Regions from separate parts of the Photobacterium sp. AWH4_225 genome, predicted to be linked through region 1. Evidence: riboswitches for the same ligand, from Rfam matches in the RefSeq annotation. Region 1 holds a riboswitch; the other holds the start of a gene.
The links. A riboswitch is a leader RNA that binds a small molecule or an ion and turns the genes downstream of it on or off. The one in region 1 is predicted to bind lysine.
Positions count from the first base shown of each region.

Region 1 (3,900 bases):
GTCGTAGTCATTGATTGCAGTGAATGGGCCACCGGCTTTGGTTTCTTCGATATCCCAGCCGTCAGCATCGATACCCAGCTCGGCAAATAGATCCAATGCGCCACGGCCACAGCGGCCAAACTGACCGATAACCAATACCTTAGGCTTCTCTGACAGTGTTGCAACCTGCTCGCGCAGTACTGCTAGGTAATGGTCGCGATCCGGGTAGCTGCCCACTGCGCCGAACACATCTTTACAGTGTAAATGGTGGATATAACCCGACAGGCCAATCGCTGCACCAACATAGCCCGCCCAGTATCCGAAGGCACAAACACGCTTGCCCATTTCGTCTTGCAGGAACTCTAGGTCAAGAATTTGGCCGCCACCGGCATTGAAGCGGGATAAGATCTGCACAGCTTCATCCTGCCCCTTGAACGCATGGGCAAAGTAAATGTGCTGGTGCTTGAGCGGGAAGTCATCTTCAGCCAGCTCTTTCAAACCCAAGATATAAGCGTGCTCTGGAGCTTCAGTCCAGCTATGGCCCGCCGCTAGCTCACAGCCCACATCGACATAAGCTTGGTCAGGGAAAATACGGGTATCGCTACGCTCGACAATCACCTGGGCGCCCGCATCAATCAGGGCTTTGGCTCCGGTAGGTGTCAATGCCGTGCGGTGCTCACCCACTTTTACTTCATCTCTTAGCCAAAATAGTGTGTTCATTTTCAATCCTTTTTTTAAACGGTAGCTCGAAATAGCAATCGCTATTTAAGCGGTAACTGGGGTGGCTGCGGCCTGACGGCGCACCATCAAAACAATCAGTGCAACTTGCAATACGGCGGCCAGTACGATGGTGTACGGGCTACGGGTGATTTCGGCAACCATGAAGCCGATGCTGGCGGTTACGCCTGTCAAAATAGCGTATGGGAACTGGGTGCGGACGTGGGAAACATGATCACATCCAGTCGACATCGAGCTAAGAATTGTCGTGTCGGAAATCGGTGATGAATGATCCCCCAGCATACCGCCACTTAGCGCTGCACCAATACAAATTAGTGGGTCGGCGCCCAGCGCACTGGCAACCGGCACTGCAATCGGGATCAGGATGGCGAAAGTGCCCCACGACGAACCTGTCGCTACCGAGATAAAGCTGCCGATAATGAAAATCAATGCAGGCAGCATAAACACCGGCAAGCGATCATTCATCACCTGGCTAATATAGTCCCCTGTACCCAGAGACTTACAGATATCACCCAAGGTCCATGCCAATAGCAAGATAACCAAAATTAGCATGATCCGCTGCATTCCCGACACAAAAGTGTTGAAGGCTGTCGAGGCGGTCATAGTTTTGGTGTAAGCGTAGTAGGCAATCGCCGTTATCGAGGCAATCAGATAGCTGGTGCCAAGCGATGCTCGGATCACCGGGCCATTGATGGTGCCATGCAGATGGTAGTTATAAGTGAACAGCGCGATCAGCGAGCCGAACAGTACCGCCAGGGGCAATACAATCAGCGAGATACGGCCTGATTTCACCTGCTGGTCATCCACAGGCAGTACGCTCTCCTCAGCCTGCTGGCGAGCTTGCCGCTCGGCTTCGGCCATTGGCCCCCAGTCTTTTTTCAGCACCGCGTAGACAGGCACACTGAACAGTGCCAGCAAGGCATAGAGCTGGTAAGGGATCACCTGCAGGAAAGTCGCAAAGCCATCAACGGGCTGGCCCATGTTATCGAATGCGTTCTCAATCAGGCCCTGCGAGTAGACACCCCAGCTGATAATCGGGATCAGCACGCAAATCGGCGACGAGGTCGAGTCAATGATAAAGGCCAGCTTCTCCTTGCTCAGCTTGAGCTTGTTGTAAATTGGCGAGAACATCGGGCCAAGAATAAGCGAGTTGCCCGAGTCGGTAAAAAACACCCCGATCCCGGTTGCCCAGGTGGCGAGCTGGGCTTTCAATGGTGATGACACATAGCGGGTCGCCATGGTCGAAAACGCTGCCATACCACCGCTTTGCTCGACCAGGTAGATAAAGCCGGAAATAATGGTAATAACAATAATGATCTGTGCGTTGCTGCCCGATGCAAGCTGTGTGAACGGCCCATCAGACAAGAACATCAACGCAGTATCGACAGGATGACCCTTGGTTAAGATCAGCATGCCGCTGATCACTGCAACGCCCAGAGCCAAAACAACATGCCGAGTGGTAAAGGCGAGTATCAGCGCCAGCACCGCGGGTACGATGGACAATAATCCGTAATCAGCCATTCGTAGACTTCTCCTAAAAAACAACATCAAGGTATTTGAGTATTTAGAGGAGGGGCGTAAGGAGCACGCGAGCGACAAAGGCTGTACGAAATCGGTAGGCGAACTTACCTGTTCGAAAACAAAAATTGCTGTAGCTCTCCATCCGGGCAGGGCCCGAGATGACAGTGCTGCTCCTATTAAGAACAACCCCAGCAGCTTGGCTGACGACCAAAACCACTTCGGCATTGACTCCTTTCGTTTAGCTTCATCGGCTGTCGACCTTCACTAAACTACTCTTAGGTAATGCGCCTCTACGTTGCAGGCAGTGAATAACCACCCGCTTTGTATTGAATAAAACATAAAAACGCATAATCCAAATCAACTTGACGCCACATTGTGATCAATATCACATTATATATTTTATTAAACACTCAATTAACAAAACATTGCACTACTGGCTACCATGCTTGCAGCAACAACAACCACAAAGGCTATTTTTTGCTGTTAATGGTGGATTTCATATCAGTATTTATCTGGAGTAGTCTTAGCTTTGTCGGGGTTGACCGGAGAGGGCCTGAGAAAGACACAAGGTACCGGTGCTAAAATGGAGGCTCAACCTGCATATTTACCCAGCGGTACCTAAATAAAAAAGTGGTTAAAGGTATGTTGAGGGAGGAGTTGGGGTTCAGATATTGCAGATACAAAAAATGCCGGCCTAGGCCAGCATTTTCTTCTCTAAAGTTCGGAAACTTATAGAGTAACTACGTTCGCAGCTTGAGGACCTTTCTGGCCTTGCTCGATGTCGAAAGAAACTTTCTGACCTTCAGAAAGAGTCTTGAAACCTTCAGAAGCGATAGCGCGGAAGTGTACGAATACGTCAGCACCGCCGTTCTCTTGAGTGATGAAACCGAAACCTTTTTCTTCGTTAAACCACTTAACGATACCAGTAGACTTAGACATGTGATGTCCCTTATGTAAATTCATTTAAACCGCAAGCCAATAGCTACGGTCAGTTAAAATTGAATTATTAATGTGACGATAAATATAAGGGAAACAGTTAGATACAGTACGAAAACGTAATGATATCAGATGGTTTAACTTGTACTTGATGTTGCATTAAATAACTCTTCTCAAATTGAGCCTGCGTATCATAACAACAGAGTGAAAAATATGCAGCGAATTTTTGACAATTTTTCGTATTATTTTTTGAGGGGTTAACTATTCATTCAGTAATCCAGGCCTATCACCACAATGCTACCCCCTCATCAATGGCTAAAAAGAGAAAAAGAAACCTGCTATCGTCGCACTCATCAGATTGGACAGAGTCGCGGCAAAGATGGCAGGCATGCAGAGAGTAGAAATCTCATGACGCCGCTTCGGTGCCATAGTCCCTAACCCGCCTAGCAACATGGCAGCCGCTGCAAAGTTTGCGAAGCCACACAAGGCAAAAGTAATAATGGCTGTGCTTCGGGTAGATAGCTCCGTCACTTTGAGGTATTCAGTAAAGTTCACGTAAGCCACAAATTCATTCAGCACCAACTTCTGACCTATGAAGGAGGCTGACACCATCGCTTCGTCAAACGGAATACCAATAATCAATGCAACAGGATAAAACAAATAGCCTAGAAGATATTCGAGCGACAGTTCAGGCAGGCCAATATAGCTACCTATCCCACCCAGCAT
Region 1 covers NZ_JBSWTF010000004.1:1,135,720-1,139,619, forward strand. The annotation lists gene ACXAD4_RS22365 (saccharopine dehydrogenase) at 1-699, opposite strand, end outside; gene ACXAD4_RS22370 (Na+/H+ antiporter NhaC family protein) at 745-2,238, opposite strand; lysine riboswitch at 2,362-2,539, opposite strand; gene cspE (transcription antiterminator/RNA stability regulator CspE) at 2,968-3,177, opposite strand; gene ACXAD4_RS22380 (NupC/NupG family nucleoside CNT transporter) at 3,490-3,900, opposite strand, start outside.

Region 2 (3,900 bases), on a different contig from region 1:
GTTCACTGGGTGATTTTCATCTTGCTGATTTATTGGGTCGATAACCTAACGGCCAAATACTACAAAAAACGAATGGACTACATCCTGTCAATACGAGCCTTGGTATTGAGCGTCCCGCTCATCACTACCGGATTTATGGTGACGACTCTATATTCGGGTGCGCAGCTGACCAAATACGAAACCAGCCATCCGGCCAATGTCGATTACCTAATGCGGGTCAACAACCCATGGGCGTGGCAAAATCGTTTTGAATGGGATTTACATCTGACCCAATTGCAGCTGGGGATCGCCAGTAACAACCCAACCTTGATCCAGGAATACATCAACTGGGCGCAGCAAAAAGCCAAACACTGGCCCCGTCCTGATCTGTACCAAAACCTGATCAGTGCCCACGGCCAGCTTGGACAGCTGGAACAGGCCGTACAAATTCTTGATGAGGCTCGTTACCTCTACCCAGAACACAAATTCGCTTCGCCAAGTACGACTGAGGTACAGACAATAGAAAGTGAAGCTGATAAATCAGCTCCTTAAAGACAAAAATGGCTACCTTGAGGTAGCCATTTTTTTACTATCGATAATGTTGGTATCGAAGCGCAGATTTATTTCAGCGTCGTTTGCAGTGCACGCAAACACAATGCGACGTTTTCACTGCGGGCAGCATAACCCATCAAGCCGATACGCCAGGCTTTACCTGCCAGAGCACCAAGGCCAGCACCAATTTCCAAGTTATAACGCTCAAGTAGGGTTTTTCTGACTTCGGCATCATCAATACCGTCAGGAATGTAAACTGCGTTCAGCTGAGGCAAGCGATGAGCCTCATCCACCACAAACTCAATGCCTAACTGCTCCAGACCTTCACGAAGTTCCAGGTGGGCGTCTTTGTGGCGCTGCCAGGCATTTTCCAACCCTTCGTTATGCAGCAAAACCAAGGCTTCATGCAGAGCATAAAGACTGTTGACCGGCGCAGTATGATGATAGCTGCGCTTGCCTTCACCGCTCCAGTATCCCAACACGAGGCTCTGATCGAGGAACCAACTCTGCACCGGTGCTTGGCGGCTTTGGATTTTAGCCACTGCTTTTTCAGAGAACGTCAGTGGCGATAGACCCGGTACACACGACAGGCATTTCTGGCTGCCGGAATAGACCGCGTCCAGCTGCCACTCATCCACCAACAAAGGAACGCCACCTAGCGAGGTCACAGCATCCACAATCGTCAGGCAGTCATGCTCACGGGCCAGTTTGGCAATCGCCTCGGCATCACTGAGCGCACCAGTTGAAGTTTCGGCATGGACAAAGGCCACGATTTTTGCGTCCGGATTGCTGTCCAGAGCCTGGGCGACCAAATCGGGATCAACTGGCTCCCCCCAGTTGTTATCGACCATCACGGCAACGCCGCCGCAACGCTCGACATTTTCACGCATCCGGTCGCCAAATACGCCATTGCGGCAGACAATCACCTTATCGCCGGGTTCAACCAAGTTGACGAAACAGGCTTCCATACCTGCACTGCCCGGGGCAGAGACCGCAATGGTAAAGGTATTTTGAGTCTGGAAGGCGTATTGCAGCAGCTGTTTAAGCTCATCCATCATACCGATGAATAGCGGATCCAAGTGCCCAATGGTCGGGCGGCTCAGGGCCTGAAGCACCTGTGGGTAGATATCTGAAGGGCCCGGGCCCATAAGGGTGCGCTGTGGTGGGTAGAAGCTACCAATCGTCATTATTGTTTTCCTCCCTGGCGGTAAGCGTGACAGTCAATCGTTATTGTAAGGTACTGATTGACTATATCAGCAATGAGCTAATTATGCTTATACCAAATCATGACCACCTTCTGGCACATAGATTCCATCAACATTTGTGACAATTTTTTGCAAAATTTATGCATATTTTATTTCTATGTAATTGACAACACACCTGCAAATCCGGTTCAATGTAGATCGTTTTTTGTTCATCCTGAGGAAAGGTTTTTCTCAGGGGCAGACAGAAGAGGAGCGTTACCCAGGTATCTAGGATTGCGGGGCCCCACCCCGAGGCAGTCTGGAGAGGGGGAGTAACGCCGAGATACGACATGACAGGGGGCATGGCGTATCGGCTACGAAGGTTGAATCCTTCTGGCTGTCATCTATTCACTATGGTAATGAATAGGTGGGGAGCTTCTGGTTGTTGTACCGGTTTACAATCTTACCTTTTTGCTCTCCTGACTTTTGTCGGGACTACCATCCCGAGCCCCCTGTTAATTGCGTTTATACTCTTTATTACTGGGAGACTCGTTGTGAGCTTTGTCGAAAATAACTTTACTGTTCCTCCACCGATAACCGTAGCGAAATTTGGCGGTACTAGCGTAGCCGATCATGCCGCCATGAGCCGAAGTGCCACGATCATCAAGGACAACCCTGCTGCTAAAGTAGTTTTGATCAGTGCCTGTTCCGGCGTTACCAACCTGTTAGTTGAACTTGCAAACGGAATTGCCGATAACGAGCAGCGCTCCCAACGGCTACATAAATTGACCTCTATTCACCAGAACATTATCGACAACCTGGCTCAGCCAGACGCTGTCGCTGGCCACATAGAACAACTTATCAATAACGTGGCAAGCCTAGCCGAGCAGGCCGCCGAAGCACCATCGACTAAGCTGACTGATCAGCTGGTTGCCCATGGTGAACTGTTGTCGACGCACTTATTTACCCAAATTCTCAACGAAATGGGGGCTACTGCCCAACGTTTCGATATTCGCTCTGTCATGCGTACCGACAGTCAATTCGGCAAAGCCATTCCGGAAATCGACGCCATCCGCCAACTCGCCGATGACCAGCTCCAGCCTTTGCTGGAAAGCGGTACAATTGTCGTATCCCAAGGCTTTATTGGCTCAGATAACAACGGTGAAACCACGACCCTAGGCCGTGGTGGCAGTGATTACAGCGCCGCTCTCGTTGCTGAGGCCATCAGTGCCGGAACCCTTGAGATCTGGACTGACGTACCAGGCATGTACACTACCGACCCGCGTATCACCGCCAATGCCAAGCCAATCAGTGAGATCAGCTTCAGTGAAGCTTCTGAAATGGCCAACTTCGGCGCCAAGATCCTGCACCCATCGACCTTACTGCCAGCGGTTCGTCAGCAGATCCCTGTCTTCATTGGCTCATCCAAAGCGCCTGAACAAGGCGGTACTTGGATCCGTCAGAAAGTCAGTGAACCACCGAAGTTCCGTGCTTTAGCGCTACGCTGCAACCAGACTATGGTTACCTTGACCAGTCTGAACATGTTCCACGCCTACGGTTTCCTATCAGAAGTATTCCGTATTCTGGCCGAGCATAAGATTTCGGTTGATTTGATCACTACCTCAGAGGTCAGTGTGTCATTGACCCTAGATCAAACCGATACCGGTGGTGGTGCCCCAAGCCTGCCTGCTGCGGCAATGGAGCAACTTAGCAAGTTGTGTAGCGTGGAGGTCGAGCAAGACCTTTGCTTAGTCGCACTAATCGGTAACGAACTCGGTGATGCCCCTGGCGCAGCAACCCAGGTATTTAGTCGTTTGGATGACTACAGTCCACGCATGATCTGCTTCGGTGCCAGCACTCACAACCTGTGCTTCCTGGTGAAAACAGAAGAGTCACGCGAAGTGATCAAGGTTCTGCACCAAGGCCTGTTTGAGTAAGGCTAAACGGATAAGATTCTGAATAGTAGAAAAGAAAAAGGCGCTCAATGAGCGCCTTTTTTATTGTTGTTCTGTTGCTTGATATCTTAAGCCAGGCAACAGAATGAAAGTTTCAAAAACGCAAAAGCTGACATCCATGTCGCTCTAACCCGTCTTCCCTGACGGGTAGGTTTTGAAATTTATTCTGCTGCATAGGCTAGACTATTCGAACAAAAGTTCTTAGCAAACCTACTAGCCATTAAGGTTCG
Region 2 covers NZ_JBSWTF010000001.1:270,761-274,660, reverse strand. The annotation lists gene ACXAD4_RS01430 (PglL family O-oligosaccharyltransferase) at 1-531, shown strand, start outside; gene ACXAD4_RS01425 (pyridoxal-phosphate-dependent aminotransferase family protein) at 600-1,718, opposite strand; lysine riboswitch at 1,974-2,161, shown strand; gene lysC (lysine-sensitive aspartokinase 3) at 2,270-3,652, shown strand; gene metH (methionine synthase) at 3,884-3,900, opposite strand, start outside.
Region 2: another riboswitch for lysine. It lies ahead of lysC (lysine-sensitive aspartokinase 3); the one in region 1 lies ahead of ACXAD4_RS22370 (Na+/H+ antiporter NhaC family protein).